Regions from separate parts of the Arthrobacter sp. 08Y14 genome, predicted to be linked through region 3. Evidence: predicted binding sites of a transcription regulator. Region 3 holds the regulator's gene; each other region holds the start of a gene.

What was found. Region 3 encodes LexA, which represses DNA repair genes until DNA is damaged. Its sites were predicted from a motif close to TCGAACANNTGTTCGA; they were not measured.
Positions count from the first base shown of each region.
Region 1: CXR03_RS11115 (DUF6504 family protein) is a predicted target of LexA. The motif match lies at 3,089-3,104, and genes of this name have one in related genera.
Region 2: CXR03_RS07730 (HNH endonuclease signature motif containing protein) is a predicted target of LexA. The motif match lies at 4,221-4,236, and genes of this name have one in related genera.

Region 1 covers NZ_PJIX01000002.1:994,962-1,000,203, reverse strand. The annotation lists gene CXR03_RS11125 (MDR family MFS transporter) at 1-1,326, shown strand, start outside; gene CXR03_RS11120 (MDR family MFS transporter) at 1,371-3,020, shown strand; gene CXR03_RS11115 (DUF6504 family protein) at 3,185-3,496, shown strand; gene CXR03_RS11110 (DNA polymerase III subunit alpha) at 3,509-5,242, shown strand, end outside.
Region 2 covers NZ_PJIX01000002.1:247,426-252,667, forward strand. The annotation lists gene CXR03_RS07715 (sulfurtransferase) at 1-768, opposite strand, end outside; gene zapE (cell division protein ZapE) at 1,050-2,087, shown strand; gene CXR03_RS07725 (antitoxin) at 2,256-2,513, opposite strand; gene CXR03_RS07730 (HNH endonuclease signature motif containing protein) at 2,624-4,189, opposite strand; tRNA gene CXR03_RS07735 (tRNA-Gly) at 4,402-4,475, opposite strand; tRNA gene CXR03_RS07740 (tRNA-Val) at 4,501-4,572, opposite strand; tRNA gene CXR03_RS07745 (tRNA-Gly) at 4,616-4,689, opposite strand; tRNA gene CXR03_RS07750 (tRNA-Val) at 4,726-4,797, opposite strand; tRNA gene CXR03_RS07755 (tRNA-Cys) at 4,821-4,894, opposite strand; tRNA gene CXR03_RS07760 (tRNA-Gly) at 4,957-5,030, opposite strand.
Region 3 covers NZ_PJIX01000003.1:712,579-717,820, forward strand. The annotation lists gene CXR03_RS15615 (ATP-dependent DNA helicase) at 1-1,351, shown strand, start outside; gene lexA (transcriptional repressor LexA) at 1,490-2,320, opposite strand; gene CXR03_RS18740 (LysM peptidoglycan-binding domain-containing protein) at 2,963-3,217, shown strand; gene CXR03_RS15630 (histidinol-phosphate transaminase) at 3,443-4,552, shown strand; gene hisB (imidazoleglycerol-phosphate dehydratase HisB) at 4,645-5,242, shown strand, end outside.

The DNA of each region.
Region 1 (5,242 bases), on a different contig from region 3:
CTGCTGGGGCGCAAGAACATTTTTGTGTTTGCCATTGCCGTTTTCCTGCTCGGCTCCGCCCTGTCCGGGCAGGCGCACAGCATGACCGAACTGATCACTTACCGCGCCATCCAGGGTGTGGGCGGCGGCGGGCTGATCATCGGCGCGCAGGCCATCATCGGCGACCTTGTCTCCGCCCACGAGCGCGGCCGGTACATGGGGCTGATCGGTGCGGCCTTCGGGCTGGCGTCCGTGAGCGGGCCGCTGCTGGGCGGCTATCTGACCGAATACTGGTCCTGGCGGTGGGTTTTCTATATCAACCTTCCCCTGGGCATCCTTGCCCTGGCCGTCATCATCACGTCACTGCATCTGCCGGTGCGTTCAGGACCGCGGCCGCCGCTGGACTACGCAGGCGCGGCTCTGCTGGCACTCGTCAGCGCCGCGCTGGTGATGCTCACCAGCTGGGGCGGAACCACCTATGCCTGGACGTCCCCGACCATCCTGGGGCTGGGAGCCGCCGCCGCCGTCGGCATTGCCGTTTTCATTCCGGTGGAGCTGCGCGCGGCCGAACCAATGCTGCCGCTGCGGCTGTTCCGCAACCGAAACTTTTTGGTCTGCACCCTGGTGGGTCTGTCCGTGGGACTGGCGATGTTCGGCAGCATCTCCTACCTGCCCACCTTCCTGCAGATGGTCAACGACGCCTCCGCCACCATGTCCGGACTGATGATGCTGCCGATGACCGCCGGCCTGCTGATCACCTCGATCGGCACCGGGCAGCTCATTTCCCGCACCGGCAAGTACAAGATCTATCCCATTCTCGGCGCGGCCGTGATGATTGTCGGGCTGCTGCTGCTTTCCCGGATCTCCAACACCACGCCCTACTGGTTCACCGCGCTGGGGATGTTTGTGCTGGGCCTGGGCATCGGAGCATTGATGCAGAACCTGGTGCTGATTGTGCAGAACAGTGTTCCCTCCAAGGACATGGGCACAGGCGTCTCCTCCGCCAACTATTTCCGGCAGATGGGCGGATCACTGGGAATCGCCGTGTTCGGTTCCTTCTTTATCAAGCGCCTGAACGACCAGGTGGCGGACGCACCGCCGGAGGCCTCCGGAGTGCTCCGCAACGGAGTGAACTCGATCAGCCCGTCCGAATTGAAAATGCTGCCCGGGCCGGTGCGGGACTTCATTGCCCAGGCCTTCGGGGATGCCCTGCCGCCGATTTTCCTGCTCGGTATTCCGGCGCTGGGCGCCGGCCTGATCATGACCCTGTTCATCAAACAGATTCCGCTGTCCGAGACCGCGCGGGTGCGCCTCGGAGATGCGGAGCAGGAACCAACCGCCAAGTAAGCGTTAACCGGCACCAGGCACCACCGGCTAGGAGACCGCACCACATGTCCCACAAAGCACTTTCACCACGGATCGCCGCGAGCCCGGCAGCATTGGTTCCCGGCAATCCGGGGTCCGCCCCGGGTACGCAGCTGCAGGGTACGCGAAAGCGCGGACGGCACCGGGAGGAGGCCGCGCCGGCGCCGATGCCCAAACGGAACCTGCCCCTGGTCTTCACCGGGCTGGTGCTGTCCGTGCTGCTGGCAGCCCTGGACCAGACCATCGTGGCGACCGCACTGCCCACCATCGTGGGGGACCTCAACGGACTCGAGCACCTGTCCTGGGTGGTCACTGCCTACATCCTGGCAGCAACCATCGGCCTGCCGATCTACGGAAAACTCGGCGACCTGTTTGGCCGCAAGAGCATCTTCATTTTCGCCATTGTGGTGTTCCTGGTCGGGTCCATGCTGTCCGGGCTGGCGCAGGACATGGGGCAGCTGATCGGCTTCCGTGCACTGCAGGGCCTCGGCGGCGGCGGACTGATGATCGGCGCGCAGGCCATCCTGGGAGACCTCGTCTCTCCGCGCGAGCGCGGCAAGTACATGGGACTGATCGGAGCAGCCTTTGGGCTTGCCTCCGTTTGCGGACCGCTGCTGGGCGGCTGGATCACCGATGCCTGGTCCTGGCGGTGGGTCTTCTACATCAACCTGCCCATCGGAGCGGTGGCGCTCGCCGTCGTCGTCACCTCCCTGCACCTGGCCAAACCCCAGGGAGCCCGCTCCCGGCTGGACTACGCGGGTGCCGCTTTGCTGGCCGTTGCGAGCGCCGCCCTGATCATGCTCACCACGTGGGCGGGCACCACCTATGCCTGGTCAAGTCCGCAGATCCTGGCTCTGGCCGCATTGACCCTGGCTGCGGGTGCGGCATTTGTGCGGGTGGAGCTGAAGTCCCGGGAGCCGATCATGCCGCTGGGCCTGTTTCGCAACCGGAACTTCCTGCTGCCCGTGCTGGTGGGCATCTCCGTGGGCATCGCCATGTTCTCCACCATTTCCTACCTGCCCACCTTCCTGCAGATGGTCAACCGGGCAACTGCCACCGAATCCGGACTGATGATGCTGCCGATGATGGGCGGGCTGCTGCTCACCTCCATCGGCACCGGCCAGCTGATTTCCCGCACGGGAAAGTACAAGATCTATCCGATCCTGGGCTGCGCGGTGATCATTGCGGGGCTGGTGCTGCTGTCCCGCATTTCCGACACCACGCCGTACAGCTTCACGGCGCTCGGGATGCTGGTGATGGGCCTGGGTATTGGAATGCTGATGCAGAACCTGGTGCTGATTGTGCAGAACAGCGTCCCCGGCAGGGACATGGGGGCTGCAATTTCCGCGGCGAACTACTTCCGGCAGATCGGTGCCTCTTTTGGCATTGCGCTGTTCGGCTCGATCTTCATCCACCGCCTGGGCAATGAGATTGCCGCGGCGCCGCAGGGGGCGGGGGCAGCGGTGGGCGGGGACATCAATTCCCTGAGCCCGGCGACGCTGCGCGGTCTGCCGGCGCCGGTGCAGGACTTCATCGGTGCTGCCTTTGGACACGCGCTGCCGCCGATCTTCCTGCTCAGTGTGCCTATTGTCGCAGTAGCCCTGGTGCTGTGCCTGTTTATCCGGGAGACGCCGCTGTCCACCGTGGTCCGGACGGAAGCGGGGGAGGAAGTTTAGGCCGTCCGCGGAGGAATCCGGCGGCGGGAGTGCCGATTGTCAGATGATGGCCGTACACTGGAAACTGTTAGAACATATGTTCGAATTAGTTGATGTCCACAAACCAATTTTGGCCGCTGCGACGGCTTGGGTGCGGGCACGCCTGCGGCTGGGAGGAAGCTGGAATGGGTGTCTTCAGTGAGGCGGTAGAGGTGGTGTGCTCACCCGCCGGCCAGCCGCTTCGTCTTGTCTGGAGCGGCCGCACCTACAAGGTGGCAGCGGATCCCGTGCGCTGGTATGAGCGCCGGAACTGGTGGGATGAGGAAGCCCGGGCGGAACGCGGGCGTGGTCCGGGGCTGGTGGATTCGGAGATCTGGCGGGTACAGGCCCGGCTGACCCCGCGTTCGCCGCTGCGCACCCTGGATCTCTCGCATGACATCAGCTCCGGCCGCTGGCGCCTGATCCGTATCCATGACGCCCTGCGGGAAAGCGCCTAGGAACTGCCGGATATGAGCTTCACCCATCTGCATGCCGCCACCGCCTTCAGCGCCCACTACGGAGTGTCCTGGCCGGAGGAAATGGCGCAGGCCGCTGCGGCCGACGGTGCAGACGCGCTCGCCTGCACCGACCGTGACGGGCTGTACGGGACGGTCAAGCACCTGCGCGCCTGCATGGACGCCGGCATTGATCCGATTGTGGGGGTGGATCTGGCGGTGCTGGGGGAGCCGGATGCTTCCGGTGCCCGGCCGGTCACCGGAAGAGTTGTGGTCCTGGCCCGTGGCCGGCGGCAGGGAGCCGGCTACCGTGCGCTGTGCCGGCTGATTTCCGATGCACACGCCGGCACCTCAGCGTCCGCGGCACGCAAGGGCAGCAAACCGGTGGGGGTGACCATGGCGCAGCTGGCGTCACGGGCAGCGGGCGACGGCGGCGGTGGGGGGTCCGGTGCCCGCGGCCCCGGAGCCGGCGGTGACGCGGAGCCTCTCCTGACCGTCCTGGTGGGACCGCATTCCGACGTCGGCACCGCCATGCGCAGCCGCAGCTACGCCGTCGCCCGTACGCTCTTTCGCCGCTGGCAGGAGACGCTGCCGCGCGCATCGCTTGCCGTGGAGGTGGTGGCCCACCTCAGCGCCCCGGGAACCAACCTCAGCCTGGCCCACGCCGTGCGCATGTTCCGCCTGGCGGATGAAATGCAGCTGCCGGCCATCCTCACCAACGCCGTGCGCTACGTGGATGCCGACGGCGCCGCCACCGCCGATGTCCTGGATGCAGCCCGGGCGCTGACCTCCATGGGGCGGCTTTCGGATTTGCAGCCCAACGGACAGGGCTGGCTGAAGAGCGCCGCGCAGATGAAGTCCCTTGCCCGCGAGATCAGCAACGAGGCGGGCTACGGAACCGCCGGGGCCGCCCGGATGCTCCGGGACACGGAGGCGCTCGCCGATGCCTGCCGGATGGATCCGGTGCTGGACATGGGGTGGAAGCAGCCGGTGGTTCCGGAGGCCTCGGTGATCGGCATCAACAACGAACCCATGGCCGAGCTGGTAAGCCGCTGCGAAGCCGGCATCGGCCGCCGGTTCCCCGCACAGGATCAGGCCGCCGAAGCCCGGCTGCGCAACCGGCTGGCCCATGAACTGGGCATCATTGAACGGCTCGGGTTCGCCTCGTACTTCCTGACTGTCGCCGAGGTTTCCGCCATGATCACCGGCATGGGCGTGCGTGCCGCAGCCCGGGGCTCGGGAGCCTCCTCACTGGTGAACTATCTGCTGGGCATCAGCCACGTGAACCCGCTGGCCCATGACCTGATTTTTGAACGGTTCCTCTCCCGGGACCGTTCCACCCTTCCGGACATCGACATAGACGTTGAAAGTGCCCAGCGGCACAACGTCTATCACCGCATCTTTGAACGCTTCGGCGCCGAACGGGTCACCCTGATGAGCATGCAGAACGGTTACCGGGCGCGAGGAGCGGTGCGCGACGCCGGCATGGCCCTGGGCCTGGCCGAAGAGGACATTGGCGCCGTGGCCAAACAGCTGTGGCGCTTCTCGGCACGAAAGTTCCGGGAAGCGCTCGCGGAAAAGCCGGAGCTGCGGGACATCGCCGAACGGGTCCAGGGCAACCGGCAGCTGGATTTGCTGGTGGACCTGACCGAACGCCTGGACCGGCTGCCGCGGCACATTTCCATGCACCCGTGCGGCGTGATCCTGGGGGACACCTCCCTGCTGGACCGCACGCCGGTGCAGCCCTCC
Region 2 (5,242 bases), on a different contig from region 3:
GTGGCTGGAACGCTCACCGATACGGCAGTAGGCCACGACGTCGTCGCCCTCCTTCAGCCCGGCACCTTCCTTGTAAAGCGTCTCCAGTTCTTCGCGCGTGCGGAAGGTTCCGTCTTCGGCGGCAGCCTTGCCCCACGGCACCGACTTGGCGGTGGGGATGTGGCCGCCCTTCATGGCACCCTCATCCATGTAATCGGGCATGTGGGTGCGTTCGCCCGTGTACTCGGCGGGGGAGCGCACATCGATCAGCGGCCCCTTGCCCAGGTGGCCGACGACGTCGGGCAGGAAGGCACGGATCTTCTCGTCGCTGCGTTCGACCACCGGGTAATCCGTGGCGTCAACAACAACCTTGTCAGTGGTCATGGGGCGGCCTTCGGCAACCCACTTATCCCGGCCGCCGTCGAGCAGCCGGACGTCCTCATGACCAAAGAGGGTGAAAACCCACAGTGCGTAGGCGGCCCACCAGTTGCTCTTGTCCCCGTAAATCACCACGGTGGAGTCACGGGTGATGCCCTTGCGGGACATCAGCTTCGCGAACGCTTCGCCGTCCACGAAATCACGCGTATCGGCATCGTTGAGGTCGGTGTGCCAGTCGATTTTCCGAGCGCCCGGAATATGGCCCGTTTCATACAGCAGGATGTCCTCGTTGGATTCAAGGACCACCAAGCCGTCGGCGTCCAAGTTCTCGGCCAGCCACTGCGTGGAAACAAGGCGCTCGGGATGGGCATATTCGGAAAACTTGGAAGCGGTGTCCGGGGCAATCGACATGTGTGCGGCCTCTTTCGGGTTAAATGATTGCTGCCGGACGCGAAAGCGGCGGCACGGGCTTACCTCTAGCCTAACGATATGGGCGGACGAAAACTTCCTGCAGCTGGACCGGCGTCTTGCCGGCCGCCGAAACAGGGCGTCCCGTAACGGGCGGAGACGCCCTCTTGGCGTATCGTTGCAACGGCGGCATTTTGCCGGCGGCGGGCTTGGTACCACTGGCCGCATTACCGTGGGACCCAATATGACGGCTAATAACATCGGATGGACGGAAATTGCGCACAGTGGCACGAGTGGAGCACCTTGCAGAGCGGACTCCCCAGGTCTCGACCGACGAACTTCTCAAGGGTTTTTTCCCCTCGCCCCGGTTCGGTGAAGTTTCCTTCGACAGCTACCGTCCTGACCCCGCGCAGCCGTCACAGGCCAAGGCCGTCAGCGCCATGCGGGACTTCGCCGTCGCCGTAGACGTGCCCGAACCCACCGGCCTGCGCAAGCTCTTTGGTGCAAGAAAGCCTGACTCCAAGGCCGGTTTCTACCTCGACGGCGGTTTCGGTGTCGGCAAAACCCACCTGCTGGCTTCGCTGTGGCACGCTGTTGAGGGGCCGAAAGCTTTTGGAACCTTCGTGGAGTACACAAATCTGGTGGGGGCCCTCTCGTTCCGCAAAACCGTTGAAGCCCTGAGCGCATACAAGCTCGTCTGCATCGATGAATTCGAACTCGATGATCCGGGGGACACGGTCCTGATGTCCCGTCTGATGCGGGAACTGGCCGACGCCGGCGTCAAGCTTGCCGCTACGTCCAACACCCTGCCGGGTTCTCTCGGTGAGGGGCGTTTCGCCGCGGTCGATTTCCAGCGTGAGATCCAGGTCCTTGCCGACCAGTTCGATGTCGTGCGCATTGACGGTGAAGACTACCGCCACCGCGGACTGCCCCAGTCTCCGGACCCCGTGAGTGAGGCTGACCTTAACGACCGGGTGGCTGAAGAGTTCAGCGGCAAGGTTGTTGCCGACGACGAATTCGCCACCCTCATTAACCACCTCTCCACCGTCCACCCGAGCCGCTACCGTCAGCTCATCGACGGGGTGGACGCTGTTGCCTGGCACAACGTCACCACCATCACCGAGCAGTCCGTGGCCCTGCGATTTGTGGTGCTGGCTGACCGGCTGTACGACAAGGATGTTCCGATCCTCGCCAGCGGTGTTCCCTTTGATCAGCTCTTCACCGAGGAAATGATGAACGGCGGATATATGAAGAAGTACTTCCGTGCGGTTTCGCGGCTTACGGCGCTGGCGCGCGAAGGGCAGACCGGAGAAGCTGCTTAACTGCCGGGCTGAAGGATTCCGGCTGGCTGGAGGGACACCCGGCCGGCAGGAAACTCCGGCCGCTGGAAGAGCCCGGCCGCTGGGAGGCCGGAGACGCTCCATAAACGACGAAGGACCTGGTCCCGCCAAAAGAGGCGGAGCCAGGTCCTTTTTGTCGTGCTCTGAAGCTTATACGGCCGGAGGAGTCGGTCCGGGTTCGGTTCCCGTGGCGGGCCCCTGATTGCGGTCGACCTTGTCTACCGCTTCCGAGGCCTTGCTCTGGAAGCCGTCGATCTTGTCCGAGTACTTCCCGCCGGTCTTCTCGTCGACGAATTTCCCCGCGTGACCGATGCCGCCCTTGATCTTGTCGGCGTTTTCACCCACAAGCTCGGTAGCCTTGCCCTTCAGCTCTCCGGCCTTGCCCTTGAGCCCGTCAAATATAGACACGGACCACCTCCTTTCGCAGGGGAAACCATACGTTTCCCGTTCACCACCAATGATAGGCCCGCTGACTATAAGGACCAAGGAGTGGGGCTTTCGGATTTCTGGATTCTGTTTCATGCACTTGACTGTGGTGGCCGGAGCGGATGGAAGTAGGTGTTTCTGAGGGGAGCTTGATAAGGATCCACATAAGTGGGTGGCACGAACCAGGGGACACCGCGCCGGACCCGCACCCGCCATTTCTCCCGGTGGATGAGGTGGTGGTGGAACCCGCACAGCAGGACGCCGTTGTCCGTGCTCGTGGCTCCGCCATGAGAGTGATATTCGATGTGGTGTGCCTCGCACCATGGGGCAGGCGCGGTACAGCCTGGGAAGGTACATCCGCGGTCTCTGGCAATCAATGCCTTGCGAAGATGCGGCGGAAAATAACGGGCCGCGGCACCAACGTCCAGAACGCGGCCCTCACCGCTCAGGACTACGGGGATGATATCCGCGTCGCAGGCGATGCGGCGGATCTGACGAGCCGGAACAGGTCCGGCGAACGCCAGCATTCCGCTTTCGGGAGTTCTGTCCGGATTTGTCCCCGCAGCCTTGGAGCTTCCCGCCCCGGCGGTCGTCAAACGGTCGCCTAGCTGGTCGTAGCCAATGACAGCCAAGACCTGCGGTTTGGACCCCCCGCTGGCGGGAAGCCTGCCGGACAGCAGAGCCAACCGGCACGAGCTTACTAGTCCGTCCAGGCACTTCTGGGGGTAGCTGCGGGGATCAGCCGGGACTGCACGTGGCTTGCCTTCAAGGTCCACGCAGGAGCCCTCAGTGGCCTTGGTGGCATCGACTCGCGGATTGGCCTCCGGCGCCAGCGCTGTCATAAGGGTTTCAAATTGGTCTTCGGTGGCAAATATGTCTATTCGGTGCAGCCCGCGGTATCTCCGGCGGATAAACAATCCCTGCAGCTCGGCTTTTTGCTGCTCGGACGGCTCTGTTCCGTCAGGATCGAGATGATTGATCCAGGCTTGGGCCACTACGTTGAGAACGTCCTGGTCCTGGCTGGCTGCCACTTCAGTCAATGCTGCCTCCATGGCCGCACGATCCTCACGGGTTCCGCAGCCCTGTACGCGCTTCATAGCCATGCTGATCACTTGTGCAGCTTCGCCTGCCAGCCGGCCCTGCCCAGCCCATTCGGCCACCACCGGGAACTCCGGCTCGAGGGTTTCCCCGGAAATGCTTGTTGTGGAAGTGAGCGAAGAACCCAGGCGAATGCGCCTCCATGCTTCTCGCCGACTGATCCGAAGGCGGTGACGCAGGTACTCTGCCGTGTTCTTGAATTCTTGCTCGAGTTTCCCGGACGGGAGGGTCCATGAATCAGTTGCGACGGACGATATCCGCGCGCGTTCGAGGGCAGCGGCGGCGACGATCTGAAGATGGTCGACAAGTCGTGACAGTGACTCAACGTCAGATGCGACGGTTACCAGCTCCGCTGATGACAGGAAGGGAATCCGCTCGTCGAGATCGCGGACAATACGCTGCGCAGCGGGAACCAGACTGCTCAGTGCCGGGATCGGCGGGCTTGCCTGGCCTGCCGAAAAGGAGGGGTGGGTCTCACCTGCGCCTGACCAGGTCTGTGCTTGGTCCTCCGGGGCAGCAGATGCAGCTCCTGTGGTGCGGACTTTCAGATCCTCTTCCATAGACCAAGATTCTCAGTATCAGTCCGCACCATCGAACACATGTTCGAGTTTGTGGAAAAGGGGCGGCCACGGAGCGTCGATCGGCATCTGTGGAGGAGGAAGAGGGCTGTCCGTGGAAGGAACCCAACCGCTTAATCGCAGTTAAACGCAGAAGGAGCAAACCAATTCAATGGCCTGCTCCTTCAAACACCGCTCCGAAGAGCAACTGTGCGAGCGGACGACGGGATTCGAACCCGCGACATCCACCTTGGCAAGGTGGTGCTCTAGCCAGCTGAGCTACGTCCGCAAATCAAGACAACCGAAGTTGTCCGTGCGCGATACTGGGATCGAACCAGTGACCTCTTCCGTGTCAGGGAAGCGCGCTACCGCTGCGCCAATCGCGCTTGAAGCACCAAATCTCCCAAAGGGATTCGATGCAGTCAAGAGAGCGGACGACGGGATTCGAACCCGCGACATCCACCTTGGCAAGGTGGTGCTCTAGCCAGCTGAGCTACGTCCGCAAAAACACAGTTGTGCGCAAAAACGCCAAACTGTAGTGCGCGATACTGGGATCGAACCAGTGACCTCTTCCGTGTCAGGGAAGCGCGCTACCGCTGCGCCAATCGCGCCCAAAGGGCTTGCAAGTCCTCTGTGGAGGTGGGGACGGGATTCGAACCCGCGTATACGGCTTTGCAGGCCGCTGCCTCGCCTCTCGGCCACCCCACCGTGACCGCTGCGTAAGCATAGGCCGACCAGTTAGAATCAACCGGTTTGTACAGTGACTTGCGAGCGGACGACGGGATTCGAACCCGCGACATCCACCTTGGCAAGGTGGTGCTCTAGCCAGCTGAGCTACGTCCGCATGCTGTAAAAGTGGGAGTATTAGACCTCGAATCGCTTTCGCTTTTCGCGGCGAACTCCCGCTTTCCAACGAAGAAAGACTCTACTGGAGATTTTGGGCTGCGTCCAATCGGGATGAAACCGTCCGCCTGGCGAGACTTTACTTCGCCCGGTGTGTCCGCGCAGGTGAGCACCGTAATGGCGGCACCGGCACTTCAGGGCGCTGGCTGGATG
Region 3 (5,242 bases):
CATGCTGGCGATTGCTGCCTTCGAAGGCCTGGCCGTGCTCCCGGACTATGACGTGGTGGTCATTGACGAGGCACACGAACTGCAGGACCGCGTCACCGGTGCCGTCACCGGCCAGCTCTCCGGCACGGTGATTACTGCCGCTGTTACCGCAGCGCGCAAACACACCTCTGCCAGCGTAGAGGAGCTGGCGCAGGCAGCACGTGCCTTTGAGCAGTCCATGGAGGGTGTTCCCTCCGGGCTGCTGGCGAGCGGACTGAATGAAGAGCAGGAACAGGCCGTGGGGCGCGTTCGCGAGGCCTGCCGAGTGGCGCTCTCTGATTCCAAGCCCGAGCCCGGGGAAACCGCAGACGGCGGCCGGCAAACGGCCCGTTCACGGCTTATGGCCGTGCTGACTGTCTGCGAGCGGCTGATCTCGGCACCGGCGGCCGGCGAGGTGATTTGGGCGTCCCGGCCCAGTTCCTTCTCCCCGTCGGGAGGTTTTTCGCCGCCCGACGAGACCGCCCCCGCCACCCTGAACGTTGCCCCGCTGTCAGTGGCGGGACGGCTGCGTGAAGGGTTGTTTGACGGGCACACCGTTGTCCTGACCTCGGCGACCCTGGCGATCGGCTCCGAGTTCGGGCCGGTGGCCGGTGCCCTGGGCCTGCTGGGTCCGGGTGCACCGTCCTGGACCGGAACCGACGTCGGCAGTCCCTTCGATTACCCGCGCCAGGGGATTCTGTATGTGGCCAAGGACCTGCCCAAGCCGGAGCGGGGCACCTCCGAGGCTCAGCTGGATGAAATCGAAGCGCTGCTTAAGGCCTCAAACGGCGGTGCGCTGGGCTTATTCTCCTCCCGGCGGGCGGCCGAAGATGCCGCCGATGCCATGCGCACCCGGGTGGATTTCCCCATCCTGTGCCAGGGGGAATCTTCCATGTCTTCACTGGTCAAGCAGTTCTCCGAAGAGCCGGACACCTGCCTCTTCGGCACCATGTCGCTATGGCAGGGCGTGGACGTTCCCGGAGCCGCGTGCCGGCTTGTCCTCATCGACCGCATCCCGTTTCCCCGTCCCGATGACCCGCTGATGACCGCCCGCACCCGAGCAGTGGCCAAGGCCGGAGGCAACGGGTTCATGTCCGTGGCCGCGACCCATGCCGCCGTGCGTCTGGCACAGGGCGCCGGGCGCCTGATTCGTGCGGCGGGGGACCGCGGTGTGGTGGCTGTCCTGGACTCCCGGCTGGCCACGGCCCGGTATGGGGGCTTCCTGCGCGCAGCCCTGCCGCCGTTCTGGTCCACCACGGACCGCTCCGTGGTGCTCTCGGTTTTGGGCCGGCTCGCAGAGCAGTCGGCGGCCGAGGAGCTGTCGGCGGGGTAGTCGGGCTGCGGACGTAACCGCGGCACTCTGCGGCCAGTGAGGCCGGGCAGCAAAGACATGGACACGCAAATGGCGGCCGGAAGATTTCCGGCCGCCATTTGCGTGCTTTCCGCTGCAGGGATCCCGCTGGGACGGCGGCTAAAGAGCGCGCATCACCGAGACAACTTTGCCCATGATGACGGCGTGGTCGCCCACGATGGGCTCGTACTGCGTGTTCTGCGGCAGCAGCCAGGTGTGGCCGTTGCGCTGCCGGAAGGTCTTGACCGTGGCTTCATCGTCGAGGAGGGCAGCCACAATGTCACCGTTCTCCGCCGTCGGCTGTCGGCGCACAACCACCCAGTCACCGTCGCAGATGGCGGCATCAACCATGGAGTCTCCCGAAACCTTCAGCATGAACAGGTCACCGTGTCCCACCAGCTGACGGGGCAGCGGCATGATGTCCTCCACCACCTGCTCCGCAAGGATGGGTCCGCCGGCGGCGATGCGGCCGACCAGCGGCACCATGGCGGTATCAACGGAGGTGGCAAGCTCGGTTACCGAGGCCAGCGCCGGGGCTGGGCCTGTGCCCTCTTCACGCTGGTCTCCGGCGCGCCCCGCAGCGCCGGCTGAAGGGCTGTTGTCCGTGCCGGAGCCGTGGCGCCCCGGCGCCTCTTCGGCTGCCGTGCCGGAGGATCCGTCACGGAGCATCAGCGGAATGAGGATTTCCATGGCGCGGGGGCGCTTCGGATCACGGCGGATGTAGCCGAGCTTCTCCAGCTGCATGAGCTGGTGGGTCACGCTGGACAGGCTGGCCAGGCCAACCGTGTCGCCGATTTCGCGCATGGTGGGCGGATAACCGTTGGTGCTCACGGACCGCTGAATCATCTCCAGGACGGTCTTCTGCCTGGGGGTGAGCCCCTTGGCGCGCGCACGGGTGCCTGTGGCAGCTGGTTTGTTGGTGCTGTCTTCGGAAGCAGTCCTGCGGGCCACGTCGGGTTCCCTTCGGGTCAGCTGGTCCCGGCAATGCCGGGGCTGGTCGGTAAATGTCTAATCGGGTACAAGCCGGGACGTTTTGGCCGTGCAAGCCGTTCCGGCGGTTATGTCAGAGGCAGCTGATTCAGTGATCCTGAGGAACCGCTCCGGCGCCTGGGCTTCGGCTCGATCCGCAGAACCTGTTGAAGGTTCCCTCTTGTCCTCAACGTTAAGCGAGCAGCGAGGCGTTTTCAAACATTTGTTCGAGCGAGTCTCGACTTTATTAGTAGATAGGTGCTAGAAATAACTCAGCAGAAATCGAACATACTTTCGACAGCCGCCCTCAGCGGAGGTTCGGGTAGGTCGATCAGCTTCCAATCGTTCGAATATGGCTTCGGGTATTTCCCGCAGCGGTCGAACCGGAAAGGCGTTGCCATGACAACCCAAACAGTCCCGACAGCTCGCACAGCTGATTCAAGTCATACAGCTGCATCAAACACAGCTGCATCAAACACAGCTGCATCAAACACAGCTGCTTCAAACACAGCTCCCTCACGGCACCTCCATTCTTCCCGGCCTTCAGGTCCTTCCCTGCCGGTCAAGACGAACTCTCTGCACCTGACCCGCAGGGGCCGTCTGGTTTTCATCGGCCTCCCGCTGATGCTCGCCGCGGCGGCTGCGCTCATTGTGCTGGGATTCTTCACCGCACCCGCCATGGCCTCCAGCGGGGGGCCGGACGTGACGAGAACCGTCCAGGTCAGTGTGGGTGCGGGTGAGTCCCTGTGGGGCCTGGCGCAGGAGTTCGCTCCTGAGCGTGACCCGCGGGATGTCATGGAAGACATCATGGAACTCAACAACCTGACCGAATCCCGCCTCATCGTTGGTGCTCAGCTTTACATTCCCGTTGAACGCTGAGCCTGCAACAACGCTGACCCCGCAACAACGCTGAGTCCGCAACAACGCTGACTCTGCAACGCTCAGTCCTCAACAACGCTGAGCCCGCAACGCTCAGTCCTCAACACCCCGGGACGAAGCACCCAGAGCCAAACAAGTCAGTGCTCAACAACGCGGGACGTAACAAGGCAGGGCGTGCAGCCCGCAGATTCTTCCCGCTCCGCCTTCGAGTCTTAAGCTGTACAGGTGACTGAACAGCTGGCGAGACTTAACCGACTTCCTCTGCGCGATGACCTCCGCGGACTGACGCCCTATGGCGCACCCCAGTTGGATGTGCCCATCCTGCTGAATGTCAACGAGAATACGCATGGCCTGCCGAAATCCGTGCGGGAGGCGATTGCGATCTCCGTGGAGCGGGCCGTGGCCGGCCTGAACCGCTACCCGGACCGGGAATTCACGGAACTGCGGGACCGGCTTGCCGCTTACCTCGGCCATGGACTGACCTCCGAAAATATCTGGGCCGGGAACGGCTCGAACGAGGTCCTGCAGCAGATTCTCCAGGCGTTCGGCGGTCCCGGACGGACGGCCATGAGTTTCCCGCCCACTTATTCCATGTATCCGCTGCTCGCCAGCGGCACCGGCACCCGCTACGTCACGGGACGCCGAAGCGACGACTTCGGGCTTACGGCTGAGTCAGCTGCAGAACAGGTTCGCGCCGAGGCGCCGAACATCGTCTTCCTTTGCACTCCGAACAACCCCACCGGCACAGCACTTTCACTGGATGTTGTGGAGGCGGTCTACGAGGCGGGGGCCGCGTCACACGCCATCGTGATCGTGGATGAGGCCTACGGCGAGTTCTTCCATGCCGGCACTCCGAGCGCCCTGGAACTGCTGCCGGGACGCGAGCGCCTGATCGTCTCACGCACTATGAGCAAAGCCTTTGCGCTCGCCGGAGCCCGGATCGGCTACATGGCAGCCGCCCCCGAGGTTACCGATGCCCTCCGCCTGGTGCGGCTGCCCTACCACCTGTCCGCCATCACGCAGGCCACTGCCAACGCTGCACTGGAACACGCAGATGCTTTGCTGGCCAACGTTGAGGACATCAAGGTTCAGCGCGACCGCATTGTCTCCGAGCTGCAGGATCTGGGTCTGAAGCCCGCCCCCTCAGACGCGAACTTCGTCTTTTTCGGCGGAATGGAGGATCCCCGGGCAGTCTGGGAAGGCCTGCTGGAGGCAGGCGTCCTGGTGCGCGACGTCGGGATCCCCGGCCATCTGCGTGTCACCGCCGGCACGGAGCCGGAGACCAGCGCCTTCCTCGCCCGGCTCCGCGAACTGCTGGCCGCCGGCATCCGGTAGCTGGGCCGGGGCGCCCACGCTGCCGGCCGGAACAGCACCGGCCGGCAGACACTAAACTGTTAGCAGAGACCATCTTCTTTCAAAGGAAAACCATGACCGTGGAAACCACCACCGGCCGCACAGCCCGCCTCGAACGGGTTACCAGTGAATCGTCAGTGGTAGTGGAGCTGGACCTGGATGGAACCGGCCAGTCCAACATCAGCACGTCCGTGCCGTTCTATGACCACATGCTGACAGCCCTGGCCAAGCATTCCCTAATGGATCTCACGGTCCAGGCGACCGGTGACACCCACATCGATGTCCACCACACCGTCGAGGACATCGCCATCAGCATCGGCGAGGCGCTGAAGACGGCGCTGGGCAACAAGGCCGGGATCCGGCGCTTCGGCGAAGCAACGGTTCCGCTGGATGAGGCACTGGCCAATGCAGTGGTGGACATCTCCGGTAGGCCTTATCTCGTGCACACGGGGGAGCCGGCAGGACAGGAATACCACCTGATCGGCGGGCACTTCACCGGCTCGCTTACCCGCCATGTCTTTGAAGCGATCACCCTGCACGCCCAGATCTGCCTGCACATGACCGTCCTCGGAGGTCGCGACCCCCACCACATCGTGGAGGCCCAGTTCAAGGCCTTCGCCCGGGCGCTGCGTGCTGCCGTGGAATCGGATCCCCGCGTCGAGGGCATCCCCT